DNA from 4 places in the Streptomyces sp. NPDC045899 genome. Region 3 is predicted to be linked to each of the others. Evidence: riboswitches for the same ligand, from Rfam matches in the RefSeq annotation. Region 3 holds a riboswitch; each other region holds the start of a gene.

The links. Region 3 has a riboswitch for cyclic di-AMP ahead of AC07FT_RS10325 (transglycosylase family protein). Riboswitches for the same ligand answer to the same signal wherever they lie in the genome.
Region 1: linked by a shared signal. The riboswitch ahead of AC07FT_RS05180 (M23 family metallopeptidase) and the one ahead of AC07FT_RS10325 (transglycosylase family protein) in region 3 are both predicted to bind cyclic di-AMP.
Region 2: linked by a shared signal. The riboswitch ahead of AC07FT_RS15160 (M23 family metallopeptidase) and the one ahead of AC07FT_RS10325 (transglycosylase family protein) in region 3 are both predicted to bind cyclic di-AMP.
Region 4: linked by a shared signal. The riboswitch ahead of AC07FT_RS27300 (C40 family peptidase) and the one ahead of AC07FT_RS10325 (transglycosylase family protein) in region 3 are both predicted to bind cyclic di-AMP.

What each region holds. Positions count from the first base shown of each region.
Region 1 is NZ_JBWKKP010000003.1:102,819-106,524, reverse strand. Features, by position in the region: gene AC07FT_RS05185 (GntR family transcriptional regulator) at 1-223, opposite strand, end outside; gene AC07FT_RS05180 (M23 family metallopeptidase) at 452-1,240, opposite strand; cyclic di-AMP (ydaO/yuaA leader) riboswitch at 1,255-1,417, opposite strand; gene AC07FT_RS05175 (M16 family metallopeptidase) at 1,633-3,015, opposite strand; gene AC07FT_RS05170 (M16 family metallopeptidase) at 3,036-3,706, opposite strand, start outside.
Region 2 is NZ_JBWKKP010000008.1:279,405-283,110, forward strand. Features, by position in the region: gene AC07FT_RS15155 (PP2C family protein-serine/threonine phosphatase) at 29-1,294, shown strand; cyclic di-AMP (ydaO/yuaA leader) riboswitch at 1,556-1,692, shown strand; gene AC07FT_RS15160 (M23 family metallopeptidase) at 1,704-2,921, shown strand; gene AC07FT_RS15165 (aldo/keto reductase) at 3,109-3,706, shown strand, end outside.
Region 3 is NZ_JBWKKP010000005.1:310,225-313,930, reverse strand. Features, by position in the region: gene AC07FT_RS10330 (DUF4232 domain-containing protein) at 360-1,094, opposite strand; cyclic di-AMP (ydaO/yuaA leader) riboswitch at 1,588-1,765, shown strand; gene AC07FT_RS10325 (transglycosylase family protein) at 1,771-2,976, shown strand; gene AC07FT_RS10320 (DUF1876 domain-containing protein) at 3,197-3,466, opposite strand; partial or broken gene AC07FT_RS10315 (phosphoribosyltransferase) at 3,505-3,706, opposite strand, start outside.
Region 4 is NZ_JBWKKP010000021.1:134,808-138,513, reverse strand. Features, by position in the region: gene AC07FT_RS27300 (C40 family peptidase) at 249-1,412, opposite strand; cyclic di-AMP (ydaO/yuaA leader) riboswitch at 1,421-1,599, opposite strand; gene pcrA (DNA helicase PcrA) at 1,757-3,706, shown strand, end outside.

The sequences.
Region 1 (3,706 bases), on a different contig from region 3:
CCCCCGCATGGCGCCGGGTGGTCACGAACCCCTCGGACTCCAGGGTGCGCAGGGCTTCCCGGACGGGCACCCGCGAGACGCCGTAGCGGCGCGCGAGCAGTTCCTCGGTGAGCCTGCTGCCGGGCGGATGGACACCGGAGACGATGTCCTCGCGAATGGCCCTGCACACCGCGTGCGCCGAAATCCGCCGACCACTCGGGATCGCGGTGGTATCCCCGTTCATTTCCGGTCCCGCACTGTCGAACCTCCGCCTTAATCCCAGCGAAACGCACCCGGCTGACGGGTGTTCGACAACCCTATTCCAAAACGAGGGAATTTCCGATGGCGAGCCTGAATTCATGGATATTTTTGGTCAGCCGGGGCGCCCCACGGCGAAGGCCCCGTCCGCTCGGCGGACGGGGCCTTCGGCCACGGGCTGGTGTGCGCGGCGCCCGGGGCGCCGTGCGGTGGGTCAGAGGTTGACGCCGTGCGAGCGCAGGTACGCCACGGGGTCGATGTCCGAACCGTAGTCGGCGCCGGTGCGCGCCTCGAAGTGCAGATGCGGGCCGGTGACGTTGCCGGTGGCGCCCGACAGGCCGATCTGCTGCCCCGGGGTGACCTGCTGGCCGACCGAGACGTTGAGCGAGGACAGGTGGCCGTACTGGGTGTACGTGCCGTCCTTCATCTTGATGACGATGTTGTTGCCGTAGGAGCCGCCCCAACCCGCCTCGACGACCTCGCCGGAACCGACGGCGTGCACCGAGGTGCCCGAGGCGGCGTGGAAGTCGATACCGGTGTGGCTGCCGGAGGACCACAGACCGCTGGACGCCTGGTAGGCGGTGGAGACGTAGGAGCCGGAGACCGGCGAGACGAAGGTGTTGAGGCGCTTGCGCTCGGCCTCGCGCGCGGCGCGCTCCTTGGCCTCCCGCTCCGCCTTGGCCTTCTTCGCGGCCGCCTCGGCCTTCCTGGCCGCCTCCTGGCGGGCGATGGTCTCGGCCCGTGCCTTGGCCGCGGCCTCCGCGGCGGCGGTCTCCTGGGACTGCGCCTGGGCCTGGATCTGGTCGGCCAGACCCTCGTCGATCACGATCGCCTGCTGCAGCCCCGTCTGCGCGGGAGCGGGAGCCTGCTCGGCGGCGAGGGCGGGACCGGCGATACCGGCGACCACACCGGAGGCGACGGTGGTGACTCCCGCGATGTTCGCGCCGGTGCGGACGGACCGTCGGGGACGGCGGTGTTTCCCGGTGGCACGGGTGAACGCCATGCTGTGGCGCACTCCTTTCCTTCCTTCTCGCCTACCGGGTTAGCTGACGGGTTCGGAGCAGGAAGGTCTCCTACGGCCCCCTCGTCCTTCAGGACAAGGCGTCCGATTCACCCCTGGGGACATTGGGTCCCCGGCTCCCCTGGCTCGCGCCGTACGGGGACTCGGCGATGGCTGCCCGTGCCGCGGGCGCGGCGTGGTGATGGCGAACAGCCGGACCGACGCTAAACGGGGCGTCTTTGGATCACCAAACAGATCCTGATTTTTGTTGCTCTCCCCACAAACCAAACACCCAACCTCCCTATAAAACGGGCATTCGGAAGGACCCTGACATCGCACACGATGCCAGGGTCCTTCCGCTGACGGCCCGTCGGACGGCCGGAGGTCGCGCCGGGTCAGCCCGAGACGACGGTCACCTCGCCGATGCCCAGCTGCCGGACCGGCTCCGCGATCTGCGAGGCGTCCCCGACCAGCACGGTGACCAGCCGGTCCGCCGGGAAGGCGCTCACCACCGCGGCGGTGGCCTCCACCGTCCCGGCCTCGGCGAGCCGGGCGTACACCTGCGCCTGGAAGTCGTCCGGAAGGTGCTGCTCGACCTGGTCGGCCAGGGTGCCCGCGACAGCGGCCGCGGTCTCGTACTTCAACGGGGCGACGCCCACCAGGTTCTGCACGGCGACATCGCGCTCGGTGTCCGTCAGCCCCTCCTCCTTCACGGTGCGCAGCACCTTCCAGAGGTCCTCCAGCGCGGGGCCGGTGACCTCGGTGGCCACCGAGCCGCTGATCGCCAGCATCGCGGCGCCCGCGGAGCCGCCGGACGGCGAGGGGGCCGTGGACCGCAGCACCTGGCAGAAGGAGCGCACACCGTAGGTGTAGCCCTTCTCCTCTCGCAGCACGCGGTCGAGCCGGGAGGTGAGGGTGCCGCCCAGGCAGTAGGTACCGAGCACCTGGGCGGGCCAGACGCGGTCGTGGCGGTCGGCCCCGATCCGGCCGATCAGGAGCTGGGTCTGGACCGCGCCGGGCCGGTCGACGATCACCACCCGGCCGGTGTCGTCGGCCACGATCGGCGGGACCGGGCGGGGCACGGCCGCGCCGCCGGTCCAGGCGCCGAGGGTGTCGGCGAGTGCCTTGTCGAGGTCGACCCCGGTGAGGTCGCCGACCACGACGGCGGTCGCGGTGGACGGACGGATATGGGCCTCGTAGAAGGCCCGCACGGCCGCCGCGTCGATGCCCTCGACCGTCTTCTCGGTGCCCTGGCGGGGCCGGGACATCCGCGACTCGGCCGGGAACAGCTCCTTGGCCAGGGCCATGGAGGCGCGGCGGGCCGGATTGGCCAGCTCGTGCGGGATCTCGTCCAGCCGGTTGCGCACCAGCCGCTCGACCTCGCCGTCGGGGAAGGCGGGGGCGCGCAGCGCGTCGGCGAGCAGCCCCAGCGCCTTGGGCAGCCGGGAGACCGGGACCTCCAGGGCGACCCGTACACCCGGGTGGTCGGCGTGGGCGTCCAGGGTGGCGCCGCAGCGCTCGAGCTCGGCGGCGAACTCCTCGGCGTCGTGCTTGTCGGTGCCCTCCGACAGGGCGCGCGCCATGATGGTGGCCACGCCGTCGAGGCCGACGGGCTCGGCGTCCAGCGGGGCGTCCAGGTTGATCTCGACGGCCACCACCTGCTGGCCGGGGCGGTGGCAGCGCAGCACCGTGAGCCCGTTGGGGAGTTCACCGCGCTCGGGCGCCGGGAAGGCCCACGGCCTGGGGGCACCTCCGCTGGGCTGCGGGTGGAAGGTCATGGTCGCGGTGACGGCGTCGCTCACTGGGCCGCCTCCCCTTCTGCGTCGGTGTCGTCGGCGTCATCGGCGGACTCGGCGCCCTCGACGGGCTCGTAGACCAGCACGGCCCGGTTGTCCGGGCGCAGCCGCGCGGCGGCCACGGCCCGCACCTCCTCGGGGGTGATGTCGAGCACCCGTTCCACGGCGGTCAGCGCCAGCTGCGGATCGCCGTGGAGCACGGCGAAGCGGCACAGCTCGTCGGCCCGGCCGCCCACGGTGGCCAGCCGGTCCAGCCACTCGCGCTCGATCTGTGCCTGGGCGCGCTCCATCTCCTGCGGGGTCGGCCCCTCCTCGGCGAAGCGGGCCAGCTCCTCGTCGACCGCGGTCTCGATGGCGGGCACCTCGACGCCAGCGGAGGTCTTCACGTCCAGCCAGCCGAGCGAGGGCGCGCCCGACAGCCGCAGCAGCCCGAATCCGGCCGCGACGGCGGTGCGGTCACGGCGCACCAGGCGGTTGTGGAGCCGGGAGGACTCACCGCCGCCGAGGACGGTCAGCGCCAGGTCGGCCGCGTCGGCCTCGCGGGAGCCGTCGTGCGGCAGCCGGTAGGCGGCCATCAGGGCGCGGGCGGGGACCTCCTCCTCCACGACCTCGCGCAGCTGCTCGCCGATCACCTCCGGCAGGCTGCCGTCACGCGGCGGCTGCTTGCCGTCGT
Region 2 (3,706 bases), on a different contig from region 3:
CCGTTCGCGCCCCCGGAGCCGCCTCCACATGCTCGTCGACACCAGCGCCGCCAACGGGCCCACCGGGGCCACCGCGGGCGGCGCGTCGGCCGATGAGCCGTCCAGGGTGGTCCTGGGCCGGCGGCTGGTGCGCTGGGTTCCCGGGCTGCTGATCGTCGGCGGGATCATCTTCGACCTCGGTTCCCCGGCCAACTACACCGCGGGTCCCTTCCTCTCCGCCGCCCCGCTGGTCGCCGCTCCGCTCTTCGGGCTGTGGGAGACCGTCCTCACGGCGGTCCTCGCGCTCGCCGCGGCGGTCACACTGGCCGAGTTCCACGGTGTGAAGGACCCAAGCCAGGCCCTGTCCGAGATCATCACCGTCGCCACCGTCACCCTGCTGGCGCTCCTGATCAACCGCCTGGTGCGGCGCAGCGACCGCCGGCTGGCCTCGGCGCGCGGCGTGGCCGAGGCGGCCCAGCGGGCCGTCCTGCCCGTACCGCCCGCCCGGCTGGCCGGGCTGGACGTCGCGGCGCGCTATGTGGCGGCCGAGCGGTACGCCGCGATCGGCGGTGACCTGTACGCGGTGCAGGACACCCCGCACGGCGTCCGGCTGGTCGTCGGCGACGTCCGCGGCAAGGGGCTCCAGGCCGTCGAGACGGTCGCGATCCTCATCGGTTCCTTCCGGGAGGCCGCGGAGCAGGAGACGACGCTGGAGGGGCTGGCGGGGCGGCTGGAGCGGGCGTTGCAGCGCGAGGGCGCGCGGCGGGCGGACCTCGAGGGGTTCGAGGGGTTCACCACGGCCGTCCTGGCCGAGATCCCGCGCGGGGACTCGACCCTCCGGGTGATCAACCGCGGCCATCCGCCACCGCTGCTGCTGGAGGGGGCCGACGGCGGCCGGACGGACCGGGGCGGCTGCACGGTGCGCCGGGTCGACCCGGAGGCGTCGGCGCTGCCGCTGGGGATGGGGGAACTGGGCGGCTGGCCGGACCGGGTGACGGAGCTGCGCTTCACCGAGGGCGCGACCCTGCTGCTCTTCACGGACGGGGTGACGGAGGCGCGCGACCGGGAGGGCGTGTTCTACGACCCCGAGGACCGGCTGCGCGGTCGCCGCTTCGACGGCCCGGGCGAGCTGCTGGACGCGCTGGTGGCCGATGTCGAGCTGCACACCGGCGGCGGGACGTCGGACGACATGGCGCTGCTCGCACTGCGCCACCGCGGCAACGGCAACGGCAACGGCGGTGGCGCCGACGGCCGCGGTAGCGGTGGTCACGGCAATGGTGAGGGACTCGTGAAGGACCCCGGCCACGGACCGTAGTTGACCATGCTCCCTACGCATAACAATTGATGCACGATCAGCGGTTCCAGGGTTTTGCACACCCTTTCCCTGGAGGGTAACTCGCCCCTGTATGTCCAGAATTGGTGGCTAAGTTCAGACCAAAGCTGTGCTGATTCCTCAGAACAGCTTGGAATCACATAGCGCTCTCTATTAACGTTCGATAACGCAGCGCGGTCGTCACAACCGTCGCAAGGGCGGCACCGTGCGCCGTCGCCGAATCCCGTAACGCACAGCGGCAGCAGTAGCACTGCACCACAACAGCACCAAGGGAACCGGGGAACCACCACCTTGGGGTGAATCGGGTCGAACCTGACCCGTAGGAGACCTTCCTGCTCCGAACCCGTCAGCTAACCCGGTAGGCGAGAGGGAAGGAAAGGAGTGCGCCCCAGTGGCGTCCAACAGGTCTGTCCTGGACGAGGCTCCATACCGCGCATCGGGCGTCGGTTCCGGCACCGCCACCGCCTATGGCCCCGGTTTCGACGCGAGTGGAAGCGTGAGGTCCGGTGGCGGATTCGCCACTGAAGGGGGCTTCGCCGAGGAGGCGGGCTTCGCCGCCGACCAGGGGGAGTACGCGGTGAACGGCGCAGAGGGCCCGGCGGGCCCGGGGCCCGACAGCGAGACCTGGGAAGAGTGGAACCCCACGGAGGAGTCCATCTCCGTACGCGGTCGGCACCGCGTGGTGAAGCAGCGGGGCGGCACGATGGCGCGCAGCGGCGCCGTGCTCGGCGTCGGTGTCATCGCCGCGGTCGGCGCGGGCGGGATGGCCAGCGCCAAGGACCGTCCGGCGGCCCCGATTTCCATGCCCGACCTCGCCCACGTCGCCGACGAGGTCAAGGACCGGCTCCCCGACGCCGGGAACATCCCCGGTATCGGCTCGCTGATCTCCGACGACGACGGCTCCGCGACCACCGACGCGGCCCCCCTCTCCCAGGCCGGGCTGACCACCCAGGACGAGGCGAGCGGCACCACCGACGCCGGTGAGGCGCTGCGCGCCCGCATCCTCCAGCAGGCCGAGAACCAGCAGAACTCCGCCGACGAGGAGAAGCGCACCGCCGCCGCCGAGGCCGCAGCCCAGAAGGCCGCGGACGAGGTCGCCGACGAGGTGGCCGAGCGCAAGGCGGAGGCCGCGGCCAAGAAGAAGGAAGCCGAGCGGAAGGCCAAGGAGGCCGCCGAGCGCAAGGCCGAGGCCGAGCGCCGCGCCAAGCTGGCCGCCGCGTACACCCTCCCCGTCGCCTCGTACACCCTGACCGCGGGCTTCGGCCAGGCCGGCGACATGTGGTCCGCCGACCACACCGGACAGGACTTCGCCGCCCCGACCGGTACGCCCGTCAAGGCGGTCCACGGCGGCACCATCACCCAGGCCGGCTGGGCCGGTTCGTACGGCTACCGCATCGTGCTCAAGCTGGATGACGGCACCGAGGTCTGGTACTGCCACCTGTCGTCCATGGTCGTCACCTCGGGCAAGGTGACCACCGGCGATGTGATCGGCCGCGTCGGCGCCACCGGCAATGTGACCGGTCCCCACCTCCACCTCGAGGTGCGACCCGGGGGCGGCTCCCCGATCGACCCGATGCCGTGGCTGCGCGAGCACGGACAGAACCCCTGATGCGCACGCACCCCTGATGCCCACGCACTCCTGATATCCACGCACTCCTGATATCCGCATACTCCGGCGGCCCTGGCGCTCTCTCCCCCCTTGACGCCAGGGCCGTCGGTTCGCGTCCGGAAGTGTGCGTGCGGGGGCGGCCGCCCGCCCCGGAACAAGGTCACTCACCGGTGCGTTGGAGTAACGCATGGCTGACAACAAGCAGAAGATCGGCGATCTCTCCGTCTCCCCGCTCTCCCTCGGCGGGAACGTCTTCGGCTGGACCGCGGACGAGACCGAGTCCTTCCGGGTGCTCGACGCCTACGCCGCCGCCGGCGGCAACTTCATCGACACGGCCGACGTCTACTCGGCGTGGGTGCCCGGCAACCAGGGCGGCGAGTCCGAGACCGTCCTCGGCAACTGGTTCGCCTCCCGCGGCAACCGCTCCGACATCGTCCTCGCCACCAAGGTCGGCGGCTCCCCGGAGCGCCGAGGACTCTCCCCGGCCACCATACGGGCCGGGATCGAGGACTCCCTGCGGCGGCTGCGCACCGACTACATCGATCTCTACTACACCCACTACGACGATGAGTCGGTGGCGGTGGAGGAGATCGCCACCACCCTGGACGCACTGGTCAAGGAGGGGAAGGTGCGCGAGCTCGGCGCGTCCAACATCAGCGCCGAACGGCTCGACTCCTTCCTGACCTTCACCACCCAGGAGGGCCTGGCGCGCTACGCCGCCCTCCAGCCCCACTACAACCTGGTCTCACGCGACACCTTCGAGGGCCCGCCGGCCGATGTGGCGA
Region 3 (3,706 bases):
TCCGGCGTTCCCTCGCTGACGCAATTCTGTCCGGACGTGGCGGCGGTCACCAGGGTGGGTGGAAATTGGACGGCGTCGAGCAACCGCTGGGTCACCGAAGGGAATCCGTCGCCCCGGTCAAGGTCCTCGAGGGTCGCTCCCGAAAGGTCCAGCAGCTCCGTCTCGACCCCGGTCGCGAATCGCTCCATGACACCGTCCCCCTCCGGACGCTAACCACCGGCTCACGTGAGGCACCCCTCATGGTGACCTACCCCTTTTGATTGCGAAAGGGTGAACACAGCCAGTCGGCGCCTGGCTTGTCAAGATTTTCGGACACTTCTACCCGGGATGACAGCGGTCCGGTATGCCGCTGACAGATGTCAGGCGCCCGCCCCGGAACGCACCGCTTCGACATCGAAGACCCCGCCGCAGACGCGGAAGGAGTGCGCCGCGACCTTCATCGCGCGGAAGGAATCCGGCGGATAGACCCGGATACTCGTGGCGGACTTCCAGCAGGGGGTGTCGGCGACGCCGTCGTTGAGGGTGTGCAGCAGCGCGGAGGCGCTGCCGCCCGGGGGCAGCGGGATGGTGGAGTGCGAAGCGCCCCGCCGGGCGGCGGGCTCGCCTATCAGCGCGCCGTCGGCGTCGAGCAGGGACACCCCCGGGAAACCGGTGAGGGTGCAGGCCGAGGTCGAGGTGTTGGTGAGGACCAGCGGCAGATAGACATTGCCCGCACCCACGTCCTTGCGGCCCACACTCAGCTTCAGCCGTTCCGTGGAGCAGACGCGGCGCGCGGAGGGAGCGGCACCGGAGCCGCCTGCCGACGCGGACGCGGAGGCGGAGGCCGACGCGGGCCCCGCGGCGGACCGGTCGCCGGACGGAGTGGAGCGCCGGTCCCGTGGAGCCGGGGCCGCCGCCGATTCCACGGCGCGGGCCGATTCCGCCGCGTGAGTGGCACCGGAGCCGCCGGAACGCTCCCACGCCCCCTCCCCCTCATCGGTGCCGCAGCCGGTGGCCGTGGCCAGCGCGCCGATGAGCAGCGCGGATAAGACCAGCGGCCGGGAGCGGGCCATTGCCGTGTGCCGTGCTCCCGTCGTGCCGTGTCCTTGCACCATGAGCGACCTCCCCAGGTCAGCCGTCGGCCGGGGCAGCGGCCGCGAGCGCGCCTGCCCCGAATGCTTCCTGTCCATCCCCCTTGGCTCACCCTTCCCCGCTTTGGCGCCCTTATGTCACCCGGCGTATTAGCCGCATTTCCCTGGCAAATCCGTAAATCACGCACCACACCGTTATCGGCCAAAATCGGAAAGCAGTGACGCAGGTCACAAAGAAAGGCGCCAACTGATCGATTTCCAGGCGGAGATCAACAGACGGCAACGGATTCCACTGTGGCGTAACGTTTCTGACGGACATTCGGCAGTTTTCGCACTCGCTCTCCGGAGGAGACCCGGCGCACAGAGTGACACCGGACGAGAGGCCGGGGAGCCGGCGCCTTGATCGAGAACCCGAGACCTTGTCGTGACCAAAACGATGTGTTTACTGTGCGGCTCTCGTCGCATTCCATGCGGCGGCCTCCTTCGCCGGAGCGCCGAGTCCTGCCGTCGGCTGAGGGGTGAAACGACGACCTGTCACGGCAGGAGCGGGGGAACCAGGTAGGTGCCGTACCGCGTGGACCGCGCGGCACGGCTTGGGGTGAAGACGCACCACGAGGCCATGGCCCCGTGCGCCTGCGGCCGGGCAACTCCAGCCCGAACCCGACAGCTCACCTCGCAGGCGTAGGAGAGGAAGAGCTCAATGGCTGCACGCGGACGTCACCGCCGGCCTAAGCCTCGTCGCGTCTCCCGCGCCCAACTCGCGTTCACCGCGGGCGGTGCCGGAGTGGCCCTGCCGCTCATCGGCGTCGGCCAGGCGAACGCCGCCTCCGTGGACACCTGGGACAAGGTGGCGGAGTGCGAGTCCGGCAACAACTGGAGCATCAACACCGGCAACGGCTACTACGGTGGCCTCCAGTTCTCCCAGAGCACCTGGGAGGGGTACGGCGGCGGCTCCTACGCGCCCCGCGCCGACCTGGCCACCAAGGGCGAGCAGATCACCGTGGCCGAGAAGGTGCTCGCCGGCCAGGGCCCCACCGCCTGGCCCGTGTGCTCGGTGAAGGCCGGGCTGACCCGCGGCGGTCCCGCCCCGGACGTCTCGACCGGCTCCGGCGGCTCCACCGCGCAGACCCCGAAGGAGACGCCGAAGGCCACTCCCAAGGCCACGCCCAAGGCGGCCCCGAAGGCCGCGCCCAAGGCCACCACCAAGGCCGTCCCCCAGTCCGGCTCCTACACCGTCGCCGGGGGTGACACCCTCTCCCGGATCGCCGGTGCCGAGCACGTCGACGGCGGATGGGAGGCGCTCTACGACGCCAACCGCCGGACCATCGGCGACGACCCCAATCTGATCCTCCCCGGTCAGCGGCTCTCCCTCGACACCGAGGGCGGACAGAAGCAGGCCCCGCGGGCCACGCCCAAACCCAAGCCGAGCACCGACGCCGGGAAGGCGAGCGGCTCCGGCTCCGCCCAGGGGCGGCAGGACTCCACCGCCCGCTCTTCCTCCTCCTTCACCACCCCGGTCGCCAGCACCCAGGTGGGCACCGCCTACGGGGTGTCCGGCAGCAGCTGGTCCAGCGGTCACCACACCGGTGCCGACTTCCCCGTGCCCACGGGCACCCAGGTGCGGGCGGTGGGCCCGGCCGAGGTGGTCGCGGCGGGCTGGGGCGGGTCGTACGGCTACCAGGTCGTGCTGCGCCACTCCGACGGCATGTACAGCCAGTACGCGCACATGTCGGCGCTCTCCGTGCAGGTCGGCCAGTCGGTCAAGGGCGGCCAGCAGATCGGCAGCTCCGGTTCGACCGGCAACAGCACCGGCCCGCATCTGCACTTCGAGGTGCGCACCGGTCCCGACTACGGCTCGGACGTCAATCCGCTGAGCTATCTGCGCTCCAAGGGCGTCTCCGTCTGAACGAGGTCCGAGCGGGATCCGACCGGGATCCGACCGGGATCCGACCGGGATCCGAGCGCTCCCGGCGCCGGTGGGCCCCGGGAGAAGACGCCGGTGGGCTGCCCGGACGGCACTGCCGTCCGGGCAGCCCAGCACGTCCGGCGCAGCACCCTCATGCCGCGGCGGACGGCCCCGCTTCCCCGCGGTCCTCATCGGTCGCGACGCCTGCCGCCGCGACCGGCTACATCGTCAGATGCGCCTTGGTGTGTGTGACTTCCTCGATGTCGCCACCCGCCTTGCCGATCAGCCGGTGGGCGAGGTTGCTCAGCGCCCGCGCCGCCGCGATCTCCTCGCCGACCCGCGGCTGTGCCGGGTCGTCGGGGTTGCGGTTGGCGCGGCCCTGGGCCAGCATCTCGGTGCCGTCGTGCATTCTCAGCCTGACCACCGCTTCGGTCAGGGGGCCGACCTCACGGAATTCCATCTGTATGTCGCATCCCACGATCGTCTCCATCACGATCACCTCCTGCCTTACCTTCCAGGATGCGCCTCCCCGGTCTCTCCGGTCGACCCGGACAGCAGCTCCACCACCTCGGCGTCCCCGGTCTGGGAGAAGTCCTGGTACCACTCCCCGACCGCCGAGAACTCCGGAGGTGCGGACAGGCACACCACCTCGTCCGCGTCCTCGCGCAGCGCCGTGACGGCGTCCGGCGGCGCCACGGGTACGGCCAGGACGACCCGGGCCGCACCCTGG
Region 4 (3,706 bases), on a different contig from region 3:
GGCGACGGGCGACGGGCGACGGGCGACGGGCGACGGGCGACGGGCGACGGGCGACGGGCGACGGGTCCGGGGCCTGGCCCGTCCACGCCGTCTGCCGCCATGGTTCGCGCTCCGGGCGCGAGGTGGCGTGCGGTCCGTCGTCGGCAGCCGCGCCGCTGCCCCGGCTGCCGACGGGCGGGGTGGCCGGGGGCCATTGGCGGCCCCCGGCTTCGCGTGGGCGGCGCGCCGCCTGATCCGGCTTCGCCGGGTCAGGCGGGGCGGACGCTGCCATAGACCGGCATCTCGGTGATCGGCGCCTTCTTCACCGAGTCACCCGGCTTCGGCGCGTGGATCATCATCCCGTCGCCGATGTACAGCCCGACATGGCTGATGTCGTCATAGAAGAAGACCAGGTCACCCGGCTTGAGCTCGGACGTGGACACCCGCGTGCCCACCTTCACCTGGTCCCAGGTGGTGCGCGGCAGGGACACCCCGGCGGACTTCCAGGCGGCCTGGGTCAGCCCCGAGCAGTCGAAGGAGTTGGGGCCGGTGGCGCCCCACACGTACGGCTTGCCGATCTGCGCCTGCGCGAAGGCGATGGCCTTCGCCGCCTTGGTGCTGTCCGAGGGCGCGGGGCTGGAGGGAGTGGACGGCGTGGACGAGCCGGAGCCGTCGTTCCCCTCTCGCCGCTGACGCTCGGCCTCCGCCTTGCGCTGCTTCTCGGCCAGCTCGGCGGCCTTGCGCTTGGCCTCCTCCTGCTTCTTCCGCTCGATCGCCGCGAGCCGCGCCTTCTCCTTGGCGGTCAGGTTCGACAGCAGCCGCCGGGCCTCGGAGAGCTTGCTCTGGACGGACTTCTTCTTCTCCTTGAGCGTCTTCTGCGAGGAGGTCAGCGAGGCGAGACTGCTGGTGGCAGTGGCGCGCTCCTTGGCCGCCTTCTTCTGCTGCTCCTGGAACTGCTGGACGGCGTGCCGCTGGTGGCCGGTGAGCCGGTCCATCAGGTGCGACTGGTCGAAGACGTCCTTCGGGTCGGAGGAGAAGAGCATGGCGGCGGTGCTGCTGGCCATACCGCCGCTGCGGTACTGGGCGGCGGCGTAGGAGCCGAGGGTGCGGCGGGCCTCGTTGAGCTTCTCGGTGCGCTTGGCGACGGTGTCCAGCAGCTTGTCGACCTTGGCGCGCTGGGTCTCGGTGCGCTCCTTGGCGGCGTTGTAGCCCTGGGTGGCGCTCTCCGCCTGGTGGTACAGGGTGTCGACCTTCTTCTTGACCGCTTCGATCGACTGGGTGGCGGGCTTGGGATCACCGGGCGCGGCGTTGGCCGTCTGGGAGAGCAGGGTGACCGAGGCCAGGGCGGCCGTGGTGACCCCGACCGCGGTGCGCCGGCTCTGGCCGGTGAGCGTGGCCGGTATTCGGGTCCGCGGTTTGCGGTGCGACGCCAAGGGAGGCGACTCCTTCCGTGGACCGCCTACCGGGTTAGCTGTCGGGTTCGGGCGGACGGAAGGCTGCCCTACGGCCCGTCCGGGCGGCACACGAGGTGCCGTCGCCGGGCCGATTCACCCCGGTGGAACGTGTGGGTCCCCGGCTCCGGCTGCCTCGCGGCAGGACCGGACTCGGCGGAGGCGGTCCGTGCCGACGCTGGTCGCCGACGATGGTCCGGACTGCCTGACGCAGGACGGTAGCCAACTCGTGGGGTCCCTGTGAAGGCTGGTGTTCCTTTTGCCCGAAACCGTTTCGTGATGTTCGTACTCGGGGTGTCAGTGGGGCGGCCTAGACTCGGTCAGCGATGAGCAGCCTCTTTGACGACAGCTTCCTGGCGGACCTCGGGCCCTCGGGCGAGGAGCCCCCGCCGCCCGAGGACCACGGGGACCACGAGGGTCCCGGGCACCACGGCCCCGGCGGCGCCGAGGACGTACCGCACCACCTGTTCAGCGGCGCGTTCGACGCGCCGGTGCCGAGCACGTCCCGGGAGGCGTACTACCGGGACGGCGCGGCCCGGCCCGCCGTGGACCCGGCCGCCCTGCTCGAGGGGCTGAACGAACAGCAGCGGGCGGCGGTGGAGCACACCGGTGGTCCGCTGCTGATCGTCGCCGGAGCCGGTTCCGGCAAGACCCGGGTACTCACCCACCGCATCGCGTACCTGCTCGGTGCGCGCGGAGCGCACCCCGGCCAGATCCTCGCCATCACCTTCACCAACAAGGCCGCGGGTGAGATGAAGGAGCGGGTGGAGGAGCTGGTCGGCCCGCGGGCGAACGCCATGTGGGTCTCCACGTTCCACAGCGCGTGCGTGCGCATCCTGCGCCGCGAGTCCAAGAAGCTGGGCTTCACCTCATCGTTCTCGATCTACGACGCGGCCGACTCCAAGCGGCTGATGGCGCTGGTCTGCCGCGATCTCGACCTGGACCCCAAGCGGTACCCGCCCAAGTCCTTCAGCGCCAAGATCTCCAACCTGAAGAACGAGCTGATCGACGAGGAGACCTTCGCCGGTCAGGCGACGGACGGTTTTGAGAAGACCCTCGCCGAGGCGTACGCGATGTACCAGTCGAGGCTGCGCGAGGCCAACGCGCTGGACTTCGACGACATCATCATGACCACGGTCAATCTGCTCCAGGCGTTCCCGGACGTGGCCGACCACTACCGCCGCCGGTTCCGCCATGTGCTGGTCGACGAGTACCAGGACACCAACCACGCGCAGTACACCCTGGTGCGCGAGCTGGTCGGCACGGACACCGAGGAGACCACCGCGGGTGAGCTGTGCGTGGTGGGCGACGCCGACCAGTCCATCTACGCCTTCCGCGGCGCCACCATCCGCAACATCCTCCAGTTCGAGGAGGACTACCCGCAGGCGCGGACCATCCTGCTGGAGCAGAACTACCGCTCCACGCAGACCATCCTCAGCGCGGCCAACGCGGTCATCGAGCGCAATGAGAACCGCCGTCCGAAGAACCTGTGGACCGAAGCCGGTGCCGGAGCCACCATCACCGGTTACGTCGCCGACACCGAGCACGACGAGGCCCAGTTCGTCGCCGACGAGATCGACCGGCTGACCGACGCGGGCGACGCCAAGGCCGGTGACGTCGCCGTCTTCTACCGCACCAACGCCCAGTCCCGTGTCTTCGAGGAAGTCTTCATCCGGGTCGGGCTGCCGTACAAGGTCGTCGGCGGTGTGCGCTTCTACGAGCGCAAGGAGGTCCGGGACGTCCTGGCCTATCTGCGGGTGCTGGCCAACCCCGAGGACAGCGTCCCGCTGCGCCGCATCCTCAATGTGCCCAAGCGCGGTATCGGCGAGCGCGCCGAGGCGATGATCGACGCCCTGTCGCTCCGCGAGAAGATCACCTTCCCGCAGGCGCTGGTCCGGGTCGCCGAGGCGTACGGCATGGCGGCCCGCTCGGCCAACGCGGTCAAGCGGTTCAACACGCTGATGGAGGAGCTGCGCACCATCGTGGAGTCGGGCGCGGGCCCGGCCACGGTGCTGGAGGCGGTGCTGGAGCGCACCGGCTATCTCGCCGAGCTCCAGGCGTCCACGGACCCGCAGGACGAGACCCGTATCGAGAACCTCCAGGAGCTCGCGGCCGTGGCCCTGGAGTTCGAGCAGGACCGGGGCGAGGAGAACCCCGGTACCCTCGCGGACTTCTTGGAGCAGGTCGCGCTGGTGGCCGACTCCGACCAGATCCCGGACGAGGACCCGGACGGCACCGGGGTGATCACCCTGATGACGCTGCACACGGCCAAGGGG